Regions from separate parts of the Bacillus tuaregi genome, predicted to be linked through region 2. Evidence: predicted binding sites of a transcription regulator. Region 2 holds the regulator's gene; the other holds the start of a gene.
The links. Region 2 encodes Rex, which represses fermentation and respiration genes when NADH is low (regulators of the CRP and FNR family bind a similar motif). Its sites were predicted from a motif close to TTGTGAAATATTTCACAA; they were not measured.
Positions count from the first base shown of each region.

Region 1: the regulator Rex is predicted to act here: its motif matches at 1,449-1,466, upstream of hcp (hydroxylamine reductase).

Region 1 is NZ_LT629731.1:2,986,066-2,992,388, forward strand. Features, by position in the region: gene BQ5321_RS16640 (Crp/Fnr family transcriptional regulator) at 1-48, shown strand, start outside; gene hcp (hydroxylamine reductase) at 94-1,386, opposite strand; gene BQ5321_RS16650 (YppG family protein) at 1,598-2,110, opposite strand; gene yppF (YppF family protein) at 2,315-2,518, shown strand; gene BQ5321_RS16660 (DUF1798 family protein) at 2,602-2,967, opposite strand; gene BQ5321_RS16665 (hypothetical protein) at 3,050-3,298, opposite strand; gene BQ5321_RS16670 (DUF2515 family protein) at 3,654-4,640, opposite strand; gene recU (Holliday junction resolvase RecU) at 4,799-5,410, shown strand; gene BQ5321_RS16680 (transglycosylase domain-containing protein) at 5,450-6,323, shown strand, end outside.
Region 2 is NZ_LT629731.1:3,994,839-4,006,015, reverse strand. Features, by position in the region: gene BQ5321_RS21595 (ABC-F family ATP-binding cassette domain-containing protein) at 1-763, opposite strand, end outside; gene moaC (cyclic pyranopterin monophosphate synthase MoaC) at 959-1,441, shown strand; gene BQ5321_RS21585 (redox-sensing transcriptional repressor Rex) at 1,531-2,190, shown strand; gene BQ5321_RS21580 (YdiK family protein) at 2,210-2,416, opposite strand; gene BQ5321_RS21575 (CPBP family intramembrane glutamic endopeptidase) at 2,442-3,128, opposite strand; gene groES (co-chaperone GroES) at 3,451-3,735, shown strand; gene groL (chaperonin GroEL) at 3,823-5,457, shown strand; gene BQ5321_RS21560 (ABC transporter permease) at 5,687-6,808, shown strand; gene BQ5321_RS21555 (ABC transporter ATP-binding protein) at 6,808-7,509, shown strand; gene BQ5321_RS21550 (helix-turn-helix domain-containing protein) at 7,601-8,383, opposite strand; gene BQ5321_RS21545 (right-handed parallel beta-helix repeat-containing protein) at 8,512-10,434, shown strand; gene BQ5321_RS21540 (ROK family protein) at 10,490-11,177, opposite strand, start outside.

The sequences.
Region 1 (6,323 bases), 1.0 Mb from region 2:
GATTTATTGTTTGATGCAGAGGTGTTGGCAGAGGAGCTATTCTCTTAAACCAATTCAAAAAAGAGAGTGGGATTCACTCTCTTTTTCAATGCTTTAATTTAATTGGAGCATTTCCTTCATATCTTCTGCGGCGGTTCCGATTAATTTCAGGTTAAAGGTCTGCTGTAAAACACTCATAACTCCTTCAGAGATAAATTCAGGTGGCTTTGGTCCAATCCGAATATCTTGAATTCCAAGGCTGAATAATCCAAGAAGAATGGCAACGGCCTTTTGCTCAAACCAGGAAAGTACAATGCTTACAGGCAGTTCATTGATTTCACACTCAAAGGCGTCCGCCAAAGCTTTTGCTATTTTTACTGTTGAACCGGAATTATTACACTGTCCTAAATCAATATATCGAGGAATATCAGTGCCTGGAACGGTTCCATAGTCCACATCATTAAAACGGAATTTACCACAGGAAGTAGTTAAGATGACCGTTTCTGGAGGCAGCGAAGTCGCTAATTCACGATAATATTCCCCACCTTTTCCAGGCGCATCACAGCCCGCAATAACGAAGAAGCGTTTAATTTTGCCTTCCTTAACTGCTGCAATTACCTCAGGTGCTAATCCAAGAACTGTTTCATGATGAAAACCGGTAAGCAAGGTTTCATCTGATTCAATATTTGCTTCTGGAAGCTCCAGTGCCCGGTTAATTAATGGACTGAAATCATCCTCCTCGATTTTCTGTACCCCTTCAAGTCCCGCCACCTCATAGGAGTACATACGGTCAGCATAGGTACCTTTTATCGGCATAACACAGTTTGTCGTAGCCAAAATAGCACCCGGGAATTTTTCAAACAATCTTCGTTGGTCATACCAAGCTTTTCCGATATTGCCTTTCAAATGGTCGTATTTCTTCAATTCAGGATAACCATGTGCTGGAAGCATTTCTGAATGTGTATAGATATTAATTCCTTTTCCTTCTGTTTGTTTCAATAATTGCTCAAGGGCAAATAAATTATGTCCTGTCACAACAATCGATTTACCTTCAATTTTATTCTGTGATACACGTACAGGCTCTGGAATACCAAGTAGCTTTGTATGTGCTTCATCTAGTACTTCCATAATACGCACTGCAGACTGACCGACCTTCATAGCCATTTCAATATGCTCCTGGACATTGAAATTCGAATTTGTTAATGTCATATACAATGCTTCATGTGTTGTTGCATCGACAAACGGATCTGTATAGCCTAATTGATTTGCATGAGTACGATAGGCAGCAATTCCCTTTAATCCGAAAATGATGGTATCCTGCAAACTGGCAATGGTTTCATCTTTTCCACAAACACCGATAACTTTACAGCCACCAGTAGGTGTTTGCTCACATTGGTAACAAAACATTCTTTACAAATCCCCTCTCTACTTGAATTCCTTTACAGTGTACCTTCCTGAAATTACCATACCTGTGATTCATATCACACTTTGAATGAATGTCATAAAATTTTCACTATTTAACCAGTGATTTTCGAACAAACTGTGACAAATAGTGATTAAAGTCCTTGTCTAATAAAAAAAACGGTCCATATCAAGGACCGTATTCGAGTATTTGCTATTAAGCTTTAAACATGCCTCCGAATCCTTTTACAACAGATGATACCTGACTGACAGCATTAATCATTTGCCCAGCAGTATCAACCATTTTGTTGATATCTAATGTTCCATCCTGTGCCTTGAACGAATTTAACACTGTTTTCATTCCTGACGGCGGCTTCGTAAGAAAAGATCCCTTAGGATATGGATTCATGTAGGGATAGCCGTTCTGCTGCGGCTGCTGTAATGACATATAGGCCTCTTCTTTTTCCTGGAGCGGGTTATGAAACACGGTTGATGAATAGGATGGTTGTGACGGCTGCGGCTGAAGATAGCCAGAAGACCCTTGATAAGAAGGAAAATATGACGGATGTACTTGATAAGGATTCAAGTATGGATAATCAGACGGAGGCTGAGTCCCTTGCATGATTGAGTATGGCTGTTGTCTCATTTCAAGATTTACGAATTTATTGGCTAAGGACGGCATAGAATGATATCCAAAGTAACGACTGTGTCTAAACCTTGGAGCATACACGGGCAGTATCCCTCCTTTATAAGTTCCTATATTTTTAATTATATGATGGATTCGCCCAGTTGGTGACTGTGTCAATTGGTGTATCTTTCTTTTTCTGATTATGTCAGCTGATGGGGGATTCTGTCGGAAGTCTAAATATTTTAAAAACAACTGACAATTCTTTTGTCATGTTAAAATAAAGTAAAAGACGAAGGAGGTATAGGCATGACTATTCACGAACTAAAATTAAAGTTTCTGCAGCTTCGTGATTATTTAACCGATGATGTGAATGTTTTATTGGACTTCACAAAAAAAGAGTATGTGCAAAATAAAATTTCAATCATTGAATACCGAAACCTTGTTCGCGAACTAGAAAACTTAGGGGCGAAATTTCCCGACATATTCATCGATCATTCCATAATACATTAACAGCCAAACACAGTAGCTGTAGTCCTAGAACATACCGTTCAAAAGGAAGTCCCCACATAGAAGACTTCCTTTTTGTTTTCCATTTACACATAATCGTCATGTAATTCATTAAGAATGCCCTTAAGGACAAACTCTACAGAGTGCATCATATGATGAAAGCGCGTCATGCTCGTTTGCGGAAAAAAGGCTTGAACAGCAAGTATTTCCAACTGCTGTATGACCGAATCAAGCTGTTCAAGATGTAGATTCCGTGGTTGAACAGAAACAATCCAACCTTTAGCAAGCGGATACCAGCTTTCCAGCTCTTCTTTAAGCTTATTCGCAAATGGCAGCACCTCATGATGAAAATCAGCTGCTTGATTTGACTTCTTCGCTTCCACAAAAATGCCCATAACTTGTTGGCAAAAACCTAACAGTGTCTCAGTCTTACTGAACAGCCCCTGAGTCATCTCCATTCACCCCAAACTTAATTGTATTACCTGTCAAATAAAATAGAGAAGCCATTAGGCTTCCCTTACTGAATGTATATATTTAATAACTAAGTGTCAACTTTAACGATTTTTTAGGCTGTTCCTTTCGTTCTTTTAAGGAGGTCATGTTCTTTTCCAGCGTTTCCAATTGCTCGTCACAGAAAGCAATACGTTGTTCCTGTATTCTTTGCCATTCATCCTGTTGTTGTGACATATTGGTCTTGATTGATTTATCCAATTGCTCGAGCTGATGATTCATCTCTTCAAACATGTCAATTAGTTCTTCTCTTCCAATAACAGTTGCCTTCATTCTCCATCTGCCTCCCTCTTGAACTTTAGTAATAATACTTATTCTCCCTTTCCTTTTATCTTCCTTCCCGCTTGACAAAACTAGTTAGAATTCGGCAAAGGTAGAAGAAATTTTCTTTTTAAGCACTCTGTTCGACAAAACAATAAGAATGAAAATATCCCCCTTGAACAAACTAGTAGTGGAGGTGTTTTAAATGGGGCAAAAAGAAAAACAAAATAAAGTCCAACCTAAAAAACTAAATGAATCAAAACCTGGCTATGGAGACAAAAAACTTGAAGGTCCTGATCGTCCTTCAACATAAGTAAGACAAAAAAAGCAAGGACTCGCTCCTTGCTTTTTATATTATTGGTATACATCATTCTATTATCTGTTTGAATAGTGCCATTCTTTGTATCTGGCTTTGCTTACGAAAAAACCAATCATTTAATAAAATAGGATGATAATGAATTGGATTTTCATACCATGACTTCCTTATTTTTGTCCTCACTGACCAGTCTTCGTGGTCCATTATTCCATGAGTGCCAGGCTCTATAATAGGATAAACCGCACGCAAAATCGGCGTCTCTCTCGTTTTTCCTTTCATAAAATAAGATTCATAATCATATCTTGAGCCAGTATGAACACTTTTAGATGCAAACTTATAAAAGGCAGGATATAGCTGTTCATTGAATAAAATGGAAGCAATTCTTTTGCCAAGATCTATCCGTTTATGAACATTTTTAAACCCATTGACGCTTGCCCCATAGAGATTCCCTTCACAGGTAGGCAACAGGATTGAACTAAAGTGGAGCAAGTCCTGAAAGAAAAAAGTAAAGGTTCGAAAAACATTACTTTGGACATGCGGATGGGTGATGACTGGTTTATGAATGACATGCTGTTCATTCACAATGAGTGAAATGAGTAAGCGTTTATAATCTCTATAGCTCCAGAAGTGGTTCCATTCTCTTTCCATAAACGCAGAAACTTGGAATTCATTCAATAAATGAAACATGGCACTATCCACTTTCGTCGAATAATGATAGAGCAATAACTGTGGATACGCATCGCGAAAAATAAGCCAATTTGCTTTTTCATAGGTATAGAAGAGTCTTACCCGAACTTCCTTACTTAAGAGCTGTGGAAGCCAGCTTCCTTCTAAATCACACATATTCCAGCCAGCATTACGTGAAACCATCGATGCCAAAAAGGACCAATGTATTTCCGGATGCTGTTTATAAAATTGAAAATAAGCATCTGTGCGGGAAATATTATCTTTGTTTAAGGCTTTTGTCTCATTTTTAATATTCTGCACTAGAAGCTGTTCATTTGAAAGGATAGGATGTGATGCTGGTTTTAGTATCATGATTTAATTTGCAACCTCACGCTTCTATAATCAACAGTAGAAAACTGAATGCTCTCCGTGATTTTTTTACTCCTATCGTTTGTTAAATGATTCTTTTTATTCAACATGAATGCGCAGATATTTGATATTATAAGTAATAGCATGTGAGGTGAAATATAATGACTTTCCATTATCCGAATGGTAAGCGCTATGTAGCAGCAACAGCAGAAACTGCTAAGAGCAAAACTATGGATAAAAAATGGTCCTACGGAAAAAGGGGGATGACATTAGAGGAGGACATTAATGAAACAAATCAATATTATTTAGAGCAAGGACTTGCTGTCATTCATAAGAAACCTACACCTGTACAAATTGTTGATGTGAATTACCCAAAGAGAAGTGCAGCGGTAATAAAGGAAGCTTATTTTAAACAAGCATCAACAACCGACTATAATGGTGTCTATAAAGGTAGATATATAGATTTTGAAGCGAAAGAAACGAAACTTGAGACCTCTTTTCCGCTAAAGAACTTTCATGAACATCAGATTATACATATGAAACAGGTTATAAAGCATAAAGGAATTTGCTTTGTATTACTGCGTTTCTCGTTGACGGAGGAAGTTTATTTTCTAGAGGCTCTGCATCTCCTCTCCTTTTGGCAGAGAATGCTGGATGGTGGAAGAAAATCCATTACCAAATTAGAAATCGAAAACCTAGGATGCCAGATTCCACTTGGTTTTCAACCAAGAATTGATTATATTAAAGTCATTAATAATCTTTATGATTTATAAATGTACTTATGTTGTTTTTTGAGAAAGGAAGGAATAGGTATGACTGAGAAATATCAATCGAGGGAGGAGCGTCGAAAACAGCAGGAGGCTGCTAAAAATAAGCATAGTAAGAAGAAAAAGCCAAAAGGATCGATTTTCAAACGGGTTTTTCTTATTCTCGTAGCCCTAGGCATTATTGGCATAATTGGCGGAGCAGCTACATTTGCTTTCATGGTTAAAGACGCACCTAAGCTTGATGCAGATACATTAAAAGCAGCAATACCCTCAGAAATTTATGATACAGAAGGAAAACCCATCACCGAAATTGGGACACAAAAGCTTGAATATGTAGAGTATGAGGACATTCCCGAATTAGTCAGGGATGCTGTTATCGCAACCGAAGACTCACGATTTTTCAAACACCATGGGGTTGACCCGATTCGTTTAGGCGGAGCCGTTATTGCAAACTTTACTAACGGCTTTGGTTCCGAGGGTGCCAGTACAATTACACAGCAAGTTGTTAAAAACTACTTTTTAACCGCTGATAAGACCCTTTCACGGAAAGCACAGGAAGCATGGTTATCCATCCAACTAGAGCGCAAATATACAAAAGAAGAAATTTTCGAACTATATGTTAATAAAGTATTTATGTCTGAAAGAATTACGGGGATTGCCACTGCATCACAGGTTTATTTTGGAAAGCCTTTAAATGAATTAACCCTGCCTGAAGCAGCATTACTGGCTGGAATGCCGCAAAGTCCTAACAACTATAACCCGTTTAACTATCCGGACAAAGCAGAAAAAAGAAGAAATATTGTCCTTTCATTAATGAACCAGCATGGTTATATTTCTGAAAGCGAAATGAAGGAAGCACAAGCTGCATCTGTCACCGATTCCCTTGAGGAGGAGCGTGCCCAGCAAGGTGATATTCCAT
Region 2 (11,177 bases):
TTTTATCTAAGTAAGAGCTATAGTTTCCTACATATTTAGTGATTTGCTGCCGAGATATTTCATAGACCTGATTCACAACCTTATCGAGGAAATAACGGTCATGGGATACAATCAGGATAGCACCTTCATAGCCCTGTAGATATTGTTCAAGCCAGGATAATGTATCAATATCAAGGTGGTTTGTCGGCTCATCGAGAATTAGTATCTCGGGCTTTGATAGCAGTAATTTACCAAGTGCTAGACGTGTCTTTTGCCCGCCGCTTAAGGATGAAATTTTAGTATGATAATCAAAGGATTGAAAATTCAGTCCATGCAGTACAGAGCGAATGTCAGCTTCATACTGATAGCCACCTTTTTCCTTAAATTCCACCTGCAGGACATCATATTCCTTTAGTACCTTTTCGTAACTGGCCTCATTTTGAAGAGTGGCTGGGTCAGACATTTGATTTTCCAAGCTTCGCAGCTTTTGTTCCTGCTGTCTTAGATCAGCAAAAACGGATAGCATTTCCTCCCAAATAGATACATTTGATTCAAGACCTGTATCCTGAGCAAGGTAGCCAATTTTCACTTCTTTTGGCTTAATAATATCGCCTGAGTCATAGGATAGATGCCCAGCGATTATTTTTAATAAGGTAGATTTTCCTGCACCGTTTCTTCCAACTAAAGCGATGCGGTCTCGCGTTTGTACCTCTAATTTTATATTTGATAAAATAATATCTGCTCCATAGTATTTACATAATTGATTGATTTGTAATAAAATCATGATTGTTCACCTCTATACTACTAGATTAACCGATAAAGAGGTTGACAGCAATACATAGGGAATTGAGCGGTTATAGATAGATTCAATAGTAATTGTATATTTTATTAAAATAGGAAACACTATTTGTGAAGGAGAATACAAAGTAAAGACAAATACCTATAAAATAGTGTATCATTTATAAAGAGGGGTTTTTATATGGCTGAGTTTACTCATTTTAATGAGCAAGGCAGAGCAAAGATGGTAGATGTCAGTGAGAAAGCTGAGTCCTTTCGAACTGCGGCTGCAATATCAAGTATTATTGTGAGTCAGGAAATATATGATAAAATAACGAATAACCAAATGAAAAAGGGAGACGTTTTAGCGGTTGCCCAGGTTGCAGGAATAATGGCAGCAAAAAAGACATCGGATATTATTCCCATGTGTCATCCGCTTTCATTAACTGGTGTTGATATCTCATTTTCATGGGAATCAAAGAATGAAGATTATGAATTGTTTATTAAAGTTTTTGTTAAAACGAAAGGGAGCACTGGAGTAGAAATGGAAGCCCTCACTGCCGCGTCTGTGTGCGCTTTAACAGTCTATGATATGTGTAAAGCAATCGATAAAGGAATGGTGATAGGAGAGACATATTTAGTAGAGAAAACAGGTGGCAAAAACGGGGACTTTAAAAGGATGTAAAAATGAAAGTGTTTACAGACAGGTGTTTAGTCATTAATGGCCCGTACACAAAGTGAAAAAGGAATAAGGAAGGGAAAAGGGGGATTCGAATGGCAAATGAAACGACCAAGATACCGCAAGCAACAGCAAAGAGATTGCCTTTATATTATCGATTTTTAACAAATTTACACGCGTCTGGAAAACAAAGAGTATCTTCAGCTGAGCTTAGTGAAGCAGTGAAGGTAGATTCAGCAACAATCCGGAGAGATTTTTCTTATTTTGGTGCATTGGGTAAAAAAGGTTATGGATATAATGTTCAGTATTTGCTATCCTTTTTCCGTAAAACTTTGGACCAGGATGAACTGACAAAGGTGGCTTTAATTGGAGTCGGAAATCTTGGAACGGCCTTTTTAAATTATAATTTCTTAAAAAATAATAACACCAAAATTGCAGTCGCTTTTGACGTACAGGCAGATAAAGTCGACCATAAGATTGGGAATGTACCTGTCTATCATATGGATAATCTTGAAAAGGTTATAGAGGAACAGGGAATTGAGGTTGCCATACTAACCATTCCGGCACCGGTAGCCCAATTTGTGACAGACCGGCTGTTGAAGGCTAATATAAGGGGAATATTAAACTTTACACCTGCTCGTTTAACAGTGCCTGCACATGTACGCGTACACCATATAGATCTAGCAGTAGAGCTTCAATCACTTGTATACTTCTTAAAGCACTATTCAATAGAAGAAGAAGCAACAGATGAATAAAAAAATGGCCCTTATAGGGTCATTTTTTTGTCTGCTGCTTTTTTAGCTGAAAGTGAAACAGAATCATTCGAATTCCTGAACCAAAGTCAAAGGTGGCAAGGATAATAAGCAAGATGGTGAAAAATCCCCAGCCGCCATCCTCGTTAATATTTTGAATCGCGAAGAAGGTAAATAATGTACCAAGAAATATATAAATGATACCCGAAAAAAGCGGTGATTGTCTCAAAGCATAATCCTCCATGAATTAAGATTTATAATGGTTGGAACAAATCCGGATATAGCTGCATAATCACGACAATGGTATTCATTGATACATGAGCGAAAATCGGGACCAGTATCCGTTTTGTTTTGACATACAAAAAAGCAAACGTAAAGCCCATTGCTGAGTATAGGAGTACGTGTTCTGGCTCCCCATGTGCAAAGGCAAAAATAAGTGAACTGATAAGACCGGCTAGAAAGAAATTCAATCGGGTGTAAAGAGCCCCGAATAGAATTTTACGGAACACAATTTCTTCTAGAATGGGTCCAATAATGGAAGTGACAAGGATGACCATAGGAGCTGTCTTAATGAGATTAACGATTTGCTCTGTGTTATCTGATCCTATTTCAATACCAAGCAAATATTCAATATTTGCTGCTGTAATTTGGGCAAAGAAGGCCAAAAAAATTCCTCCAACGGCCCAATACATGGAGTCTCGAGGTGACAAAGCCCTTTCATTGCGAACAGGGTTTGTCCATTCCCTTCGTAGGAGAAAAAGAATGATGATGAGAGTAACAGAAAAGCTAATCATTATCCATAAGGAAACAGATAGTTCCGCCATTTCCTGAGGGCTCTTTCCTAATAAACTACCAAAATAAGTGACAAGAGGTACCCCTAAAATCCCGGAAAGGTGCATGAATGTATATGCAATCAAAATAAACCAATATTCTTTCTTCAAAGTGAAGTTCTCCTTTAACATATATCCTGTATAAAGCATATCTATTTCATTTTATCAGTAATCCTCTAAAACCCTCAAATTATAACACCTAATATTTCACATGGTATAAGCTTAAGTAAACATGGCGATAAATAATATTTGTGAGCCGTTTAGTTATTTTATCATTTACCGAACTGTTAAACTTTTTAATAAAAATTTACATGTTGTGACTTGCAAAAGGAAATCAAATTTATTAATATTATAGATGTGTTAGCACTCGATAGAGATGAGTGCTAATAAATAAAAACAAAAATTGACATATTATTTGAGGAGGTTGTTTCAATTGTTAAAGCCACTAGGTGATCGCATTATCATTGAACCTGTTGCATCAGAGGAAAAAACTGCAAGCGGTATCGTGTTACCGGACACTGCAAAGGAAAAACCACAGGAAGGTAAGGTAGTCGCTGTAGGTACTGGTCGCGTTCTTGAAAATGGTGAGCGTGTCGCTCTTGAAGTATCTGTTGGCGATCGCATTATCTTCTCAAAATACGCTGGTACTGAAGTGAAATATGAAGGTACAGATTATTTAATCGTTCGTGAAAATGATATCCTTGCTGTAATTGGATAATAATGATTTTCAGGCGCCAGCTAGGCTGACGCCCTATAGATTTGATTTTTTTTCATAGTATGGACAATATTAAGGAGGTAATTCATAATGGCAAAAGAAATTAAGTTCAGCGAAGAAGCCCGCCGTGGAATGCTGCGTGGGGTTGATGCTCTTGCAAATGCAGTTAAAGTAACTCTTGGACCAAAAGGACGTAACGTGGTTCTTGAGAAAAAATTCGGTTCACCTCTAATTACAAATGATGGTGTAACCATTGCAAAAGAAATCGAGCTTGAAGACGCATTTGAAAACATGGGTGCGAAATTAGTAGCAGAAGTAGCAAGCAAAACAAATGATATTGCTGGTGACGGTACTACGACTGCAACAGTTCTTGCTCAAGCGATGATTCGTGAAGGGCTTAAAAACGTAACTGCCGGAGCGAACCCAATGGGAATCCGCAAAGGTATGGATAAAGCAATTCAAACAGCTCTAGAAGAATTAAAAGCGATCTCAAAACCAATCGAAGGAAAAGAGTCTATTGCACAGGTTGCTGCGATTTCTTCTGCTGACGAAGAAGTAGGTCAATTAATTGCAGAAGCAATGGAACGCGTTGGTAACGATGGTGTTATCACAATTGAAGAGTCAAAAGGATTCTCAACTGAGCTAGATGTAGTTGAAGGTATGCAATTTGACCGCGGATATGCTTCACCATACATGGTAACAAACTCGGATAAGATGGAAGCTGTTCTTGACAATCCATATATCTTAATCACAGATAAAAAGATCACTAGCATTCAAGAAATCCTTCCTGTTCTTGAGCAGGTTGTACAACAAGGCAAGCCATTATTATTGATTGCTGAAGATGTTGAAGGCGAAGCACTTGCAACAATCGTTCTTAACAAGCTTCGTGGAACATTCAATGCAGTAGCTGTTAAAGCTCCTGGCTTCGGTGATCGTCGTAAAGCTATGCTTGAAGATATCGCTATCCTAACTGGCGGTCAAGTAATTACAGAAGATCTTGGACTTGATCTTAAATCTGCCCAAATCGATCAATTAGGTCGTGCGGTGAAGGTTGTCGTAACAAAAGAAACAACTACAATTGTTGAAGGCGCAGGGGACAGCGCACAAATCGCTGGCCGTGTGAACCAAATTCGTACTCAATTAGAAGAAACGACTTCTGATTTTGACCGTGAAAAGCTACAAGAGCGTCTAGCTAAATTAGCTGGCGGTGTAGCGGTAATCAAAGTTGGTGCTGCTACTGAAACAGAATTAAAAGAGCGTAAATTACGTATTGAAGATGCATTAAACTCTACTCGCGCTGCTGTTGAAGAAGGTATCGTAGCCGGTGGTGGTACTGCATTAGTCAATATCTACAATAAAGTAGCTTCTATTCAAGCAGATGGCGACGAGCAAACTGGTATTAACATCGTATTACGTGCGATTGAAGAGCCAGTACGTCAAATCGCTCACAACGCAGGACTTGAAGGCTCTGTTATCGTTGAGCGCTTAAAGCATGAGCAAGTAGGTGTTGGTTTCAACGCTGCTACTGGCGAATGGGTAAACATGGTTGACGCTGGTATCGTTGACCCAACTAAAGTTACTCGCTCTGCACTTCAAAACGCAGGAAGCGTTGCTGCGATGTTCTTAACAACAGAAGCAGTAGTTGCTGACAAGCCAGAGCCAGAAGGTCACGGCGGCGGAATGCCTGACATGGGCGGAATGGGCGGAATGGGCGGCATGATGTAATCTGCCGGCTCTAAAGCAGCCTGTAATTTATAAAAAACACTATCAAAAAACCACTTTCTATAAATAGGAAGTGGTTTTTTTCATTAAACTGGTATGATTTGTCACAGGTTTATTTTATGTCGAATAAGTGACATTTCTGTCACCTTGGTATATAATAATTTTCGAATAAGAAATTAAAGAGCAAAGTGACATTTCTGTCACTTTGACTATATAGAGGAAGGGATTAGATATGTACTTAGCCTTAAAGGAAATAAAAAATTCAAAGCTTCGTTTTACGATGATAGGGGCCATTATTGTCCTTATTGCATGGCTTGTCTTCATTCTTTCCGGTCTCGGGAATGGACTGGGAACGATTAGTGCGGCATCGATGAAAAATATGGATACAGATTATGTGGTATATGAAAAAGGAGCAGGTGCTTCTTTTATGAAATCAAGTATTTCCGGTGACATAAAGGAGGACTTGCTTGCTGCGGATGGAGTAGACGATGCAGCTTTATTTGGTCAAGCTACAGTGGCCATTTCAAAGGGAGAAACGGATAATTCTGAGGAAAAAACAGACGCTGTTATCTTAGGAATTGAGCCAGGTTCATTTATCGAACCAGCTGTCATCGAAGGAGTCCAACTTGACCCAGATGTAGAGAATGGCGTCATAGCAGATGAGAAATTAAAGAATGAAGGCTATAAGCTCGGTGATGAGATCGTTGTCGACGGCTCTCTCATTACATTGAAGATCATAGGCTTTGTGAAGGGGGAATCCTTTAACCACCTACCGTCCATATTCAGTACGGTTGAACAATGGAGATCCTATAGCTATGCTGCACCGGGCTCTGATAATGGCTTGCCAAATGTCGTGAATGCCATTGCCTTACAAGGAGAAGAAATGGATCCGGCAGCAATCGATGGTAAAATGGAAGGGATAGAAACGGTAACAAAGTCTCAAGCACTATTAGGTATGCCGGGCTATAAAGCAGAAATGGGTACCATTTATATGATGCTTGCCTTTCTGATTGTTATTTCAGCTGTTGTCATCGGCGTCTTCTTCTATGTATTAACGATTCAAAAAACTCAGCAATTCGGTGTCATGAAAGCTATTGGTGCATCGAATCATTTTGTAGCACGCTCCATAATTGCACAGGTATTTGTTATCTCACTTACTAGTATAATCATTGGAATTATATTAACCTATTTGACGGCCCTTATATTCCCAGAAGGTATGCCGTTTAGCTTAAACTTTGGAATGGTAATGATTTATGCAATCGCACTGCTTATTGTCAGTGTGCTAGGATCACTTGTCTGTGTTCGTCGTATTTCGAAAGTGGATCCATTAACGGCGCTTGGGAGGGTTGAATAATGGAAGGCTTACAGCTTATTAATGTGACAAAGCAATATAAAGAAGGCGAAACAACTGTGACTGCCCTAAATAGTGTCTCGATGGATGTAAAACCTGGTGAGTTTGTCGCTATCATCGGACCCTCAGGCTCCGGTAAAAGTACGCTTCTGACAATTGCGGGTGCTTTATTACAGGCCACATCAGGTGAAGTGCTTGTGAATGGAACGAACCTATCCTCGATGGCTGAAAAGGCATTATCAGATTTTCGCTTAAATAAAGTCGGATTTATTTTGCAAACCTCAAACTTAATTCCTTATTTAAATGTATTGGAGCAAATAGAATTGGTAAGTAAGATGGCTGGTAGATTAACTGCAAAGCAAAAGGATAATGCTAAGCAGCTTCTGCAAGAGTTGGGTCTTGGCGGCAAATTCAAAAAGCTACCTAAACAATTATCCGGTGGAGAACGCCAGCGGGTTGCGATTGCGCGTGCTTTTATTAACAATCCTGATATTATTCTTGCGGACGAACCAACAGCAAGCTTGGATTCAAATCGTGCCTTTGAAGTGGTACAGCTTATCTCTAAAGAAGTTAAAGAGCGTAATAAAGCAGCTGTCATGGTAACCCATGATGAGCGGATGCTTTCCTATTGTGACAAGGTGTATCGCATGGCAGACGGTGTACTTACACTAGAAAAATCTGATAGCTTACAAGTAACAAACTAATCATTCTATCAAAGTTTGATTCTCTTAATGATAATAATAAAAAGGCCTTTCATCAGTTTACTTGACTGATAGAAGGCCTTTTTCTTTTGAATTAATTTTTAATAGTGGTAGGTTTGTCTCGAGTATCCTCTCTATATCTTCTAGGTGAATAGTTCGTAATTCTCTTGAAATTACGGTTGAACGACCTGAGATTATTATACCCACAATGAATGGCTATCTCGCTAATCGACTGTTCACTGTTTTTCAATAGATAACAGGCCTGGGAAGTTCGATAATGATTAAGATAGTCGGTAAAGGTCATATTGGTCATGTGAACAAATAGCTTTGATAAATAGGCATAATCATATTGAAGCTGCTTAGCGATTACTTTTAAGGTGCAATCCTCACTATAATTCTTATCAACATAAAGCAGAATTTTATGTAGTACTTTTGTTTTTGATGAGTATGCAACTGGAATAAATTCCGTATTCTCAACCAAGATCGCACAAATATGATAAAGGAAGCTTTTTTGCTGATAAATAGAATCTAATCCAGTTAAGTTGGGAGCCTTGTTGAGGTGAATGATGTTATTCTCAGGTACGTATCCCTTATAATTATTAAAAAAGTGCCCGATTATTTCTGGTGAAAAAATGACGATAGATATATCGGAATGATTCAAGGTTTTAAATTCATGCATCTGGTTATTAAAAACAAAGGCGACGTCATTTTTATGCAGCATATACTCTTTTTGATCAATCGTTACGAACAATTTTCCTTCATTTACAATAATCAATTCGTAAGCATGGTGAAAATGAAGCGGAAAGTTAAAATTACATAGTGAAGAAGTGTGAAAGGCGTCTTTCTCTTCAACTCCATGATGTTCAAAAAAAGCCACAGGCTGCTCCCCCTTAAAATAGGTATAAACACTAATATTGTCTTAAATTATACTATTTTTTGAATAGAAGTATGATGTTTTTTCCAACTATAATGTACGTATGTTGGAGATATATAGGAGGAAGGATAATGGCTTTTGAATATCATGTAGCAAAAAATGGTTCAGATGATGCACAGGGAACAGTACAAAATCCATTCTTAACTATAAATAAGGCTGCCTCTGTTGCAGTAGCAGGTGATACGATTATTGTCCATGAGGGAATCTATCGCGAGTGGGTTAAGCCGAAGAATGCAGGATTAAGTGAATATAGAAGAATTACCTATCAAGCTGCCAATGGCGAGAAGGTAGTAATTAAAGGTTCCGAGCAGATTCAAGAGTGGGAACAAGTAGAGGGAACTGTCTGGAAATCAGTATTACCCAATAGCTTTTTTGGCGACTATAACCCGTACGTGGAAGAAATTTTTGGGGATTGGGTTGTGTATAATCCAGGAAGACACCTGGGCGATGTCTATCTAAATGGTATGTCCTTTTATGAAGCTGAAAACCTGGAGAAAATACAGAACCCTGTAGTGAAAAAGGAAGTGTTAGATCACTGGACAGAAACGATTGTCCCAGTTCTTAACCCAGAGCAAACGAAATATCTTTGGTTTTCCGAAGTGGATGAAAAAAATACAACCATTTACGCTAATTTTCATGAATTCAATCCTAATGATGAATTAGTAGAAATTAATGTACGAAAAGCTTGCTTTTATCCGGATCAAAATGGCATCAATTTTATTACGGTGAGAGGCTTTGAAATGTGCCATGCAGCAACTCCGTGGACTCCTCCAACGGCAGATCAGCCTGGGTTAATTGGGCCTCACTGGAGTAAAGGCTGGATTATTGAGGACAATGTGATTCATGACTCCAAGTGTAGTGCGATTAGTATAGGAAAAGAAGCATCAACAGGAGATAATTATCGTACAAAAAGAAAAGATAAGCCCGGCTATCAATATCAGTTAGAATCCGTTTTTCTCGCCAAACAAGCTGGGTGGAGCAAGGAAAAAATCGGTTCACATATTATTAGAAACAATATCATCTATGACTGTGGCCAAAATGGTATTGTAGGGCATTTAGGCTGTGTATTTAGCGAAATCTATCATAATCATATTTATAATATAGCTATAAAGCGCGAGTTTTACGGACATGAGATTGCTGGTATCAAGCTACATGCAGCTATTGATGTGCAAATACATCATAATCGGATCCATGACTGCTCCTTAGGAACATGGTTAGATTGGCAGACACAAGGAACAAGAGTCAGCAAAAATCTGTATTACCGAAACAGTCGTGACTTATTTGTGGAAGTGAGCAGTGGTCCTTATCTCGTGGATCATAACATTTTAACAGCAGACTATGCTTTGGATAATCATGCTCAGGGTGGAGCCTACGTAAATAATTTAATCCGTGGGAAAATGGTTCATCGGAAAATGCTTGATCGCGCAACACCCTATCATGTGCCACATAGCACGGAGGTAGCAGGGTTCGCTGTTACTTATGGTGGAGATGACCGCTTTTTAAATAATATATTTATCGGTGATGAGAATTTAGAAAAGGTTGGTACTGCCCATTATAACGGATACCCTGGTTCTCTCGAAGAATATATTGAAACCGTCCATCAAGTGGAAGGTGATCATGAAGCGTTTAATCAAGTAGAACAGCCAGTTTATATTAACCATAATGCATACTTCAAGGGTGCGGAGTCTTTTGAAAGAGAAAAGGAGAAGATGGAAGGTAGCCACTTTAATCCGAATCTGAAAATAATAGAGGATGGAAATGAAGTATATCTTTCTCTTGAGCTCCCTGAAGATTTCGAGACATTCCTTGGGGAGATTCAATCTACGAATACCTTAGAAAGAGTCCGCATTGTAGATGCAGAGTTTGAAAGTCCAGATGGAAGCGAAGTTGTTCTAAATACTGACCTTTTAGGAGAGCAACGGAAAGAAAAGAGTGTAATCGGCCCAATTGAAATATTAAAAGCAGGAAAAAATAAGATAAAGGTTTGGGGATAATTAGGTGTCAAACCAATTGATCAAATAATGAGCCGCAAAAACCCTCATAGAAAATCTATGAGGGTTTTGCTTCTTCTTTAATAAAGCGATCAACGACAAAGGCTGAAACACCTAGTGCTGTTGAATACTTATTCAATTTAGAGAATTCTAAATCCATTTCCTTTTGATGATATCCAAGTGTATGGTGTTCAATGGTCGTTTGAATAGGTCCTTCAATCCATTCCTTCGCTAATGCCAAACGATTCCCAATGATGACCTGGTCAGGATTAAAGGTATTTATAATGTTATTAATTCCATATCCAAGGTAATTACCGATTTTTTTAAACAGGTTTTGGGCAATTTGGTCTCCCTTTTCAGCTTGTTCGATTAATGTCTCAAGAGAATCAATGTTTGGGTCTGCCATCTCAAGTAAAGCATGCTCAGAGGCGTACGCTTCCCAACATCCTCTGCTTCCGCAATTACAACGTTTTCCGTTCATATCAATAATCATATGTCCCATTTCTCCGGAAAATCCATTTTTACCTTGATATAGTTCCTTATTAACTATAATCCCTGCACCAATCCCAATTCCGGCACTGATATAAATGATATCCATATAATCCTGACCTGCGCCAAACCTTTGTTCACCAACAGCTCCTGCATTCGCCTCGTTTTCAACTGTGACCGGTACGTGAAATAAAGCTTCAAGCTTCTCCTTTAGCTGAACATTTTTCCAGCCTAAATTTGGAGCAAGGATAATAGTA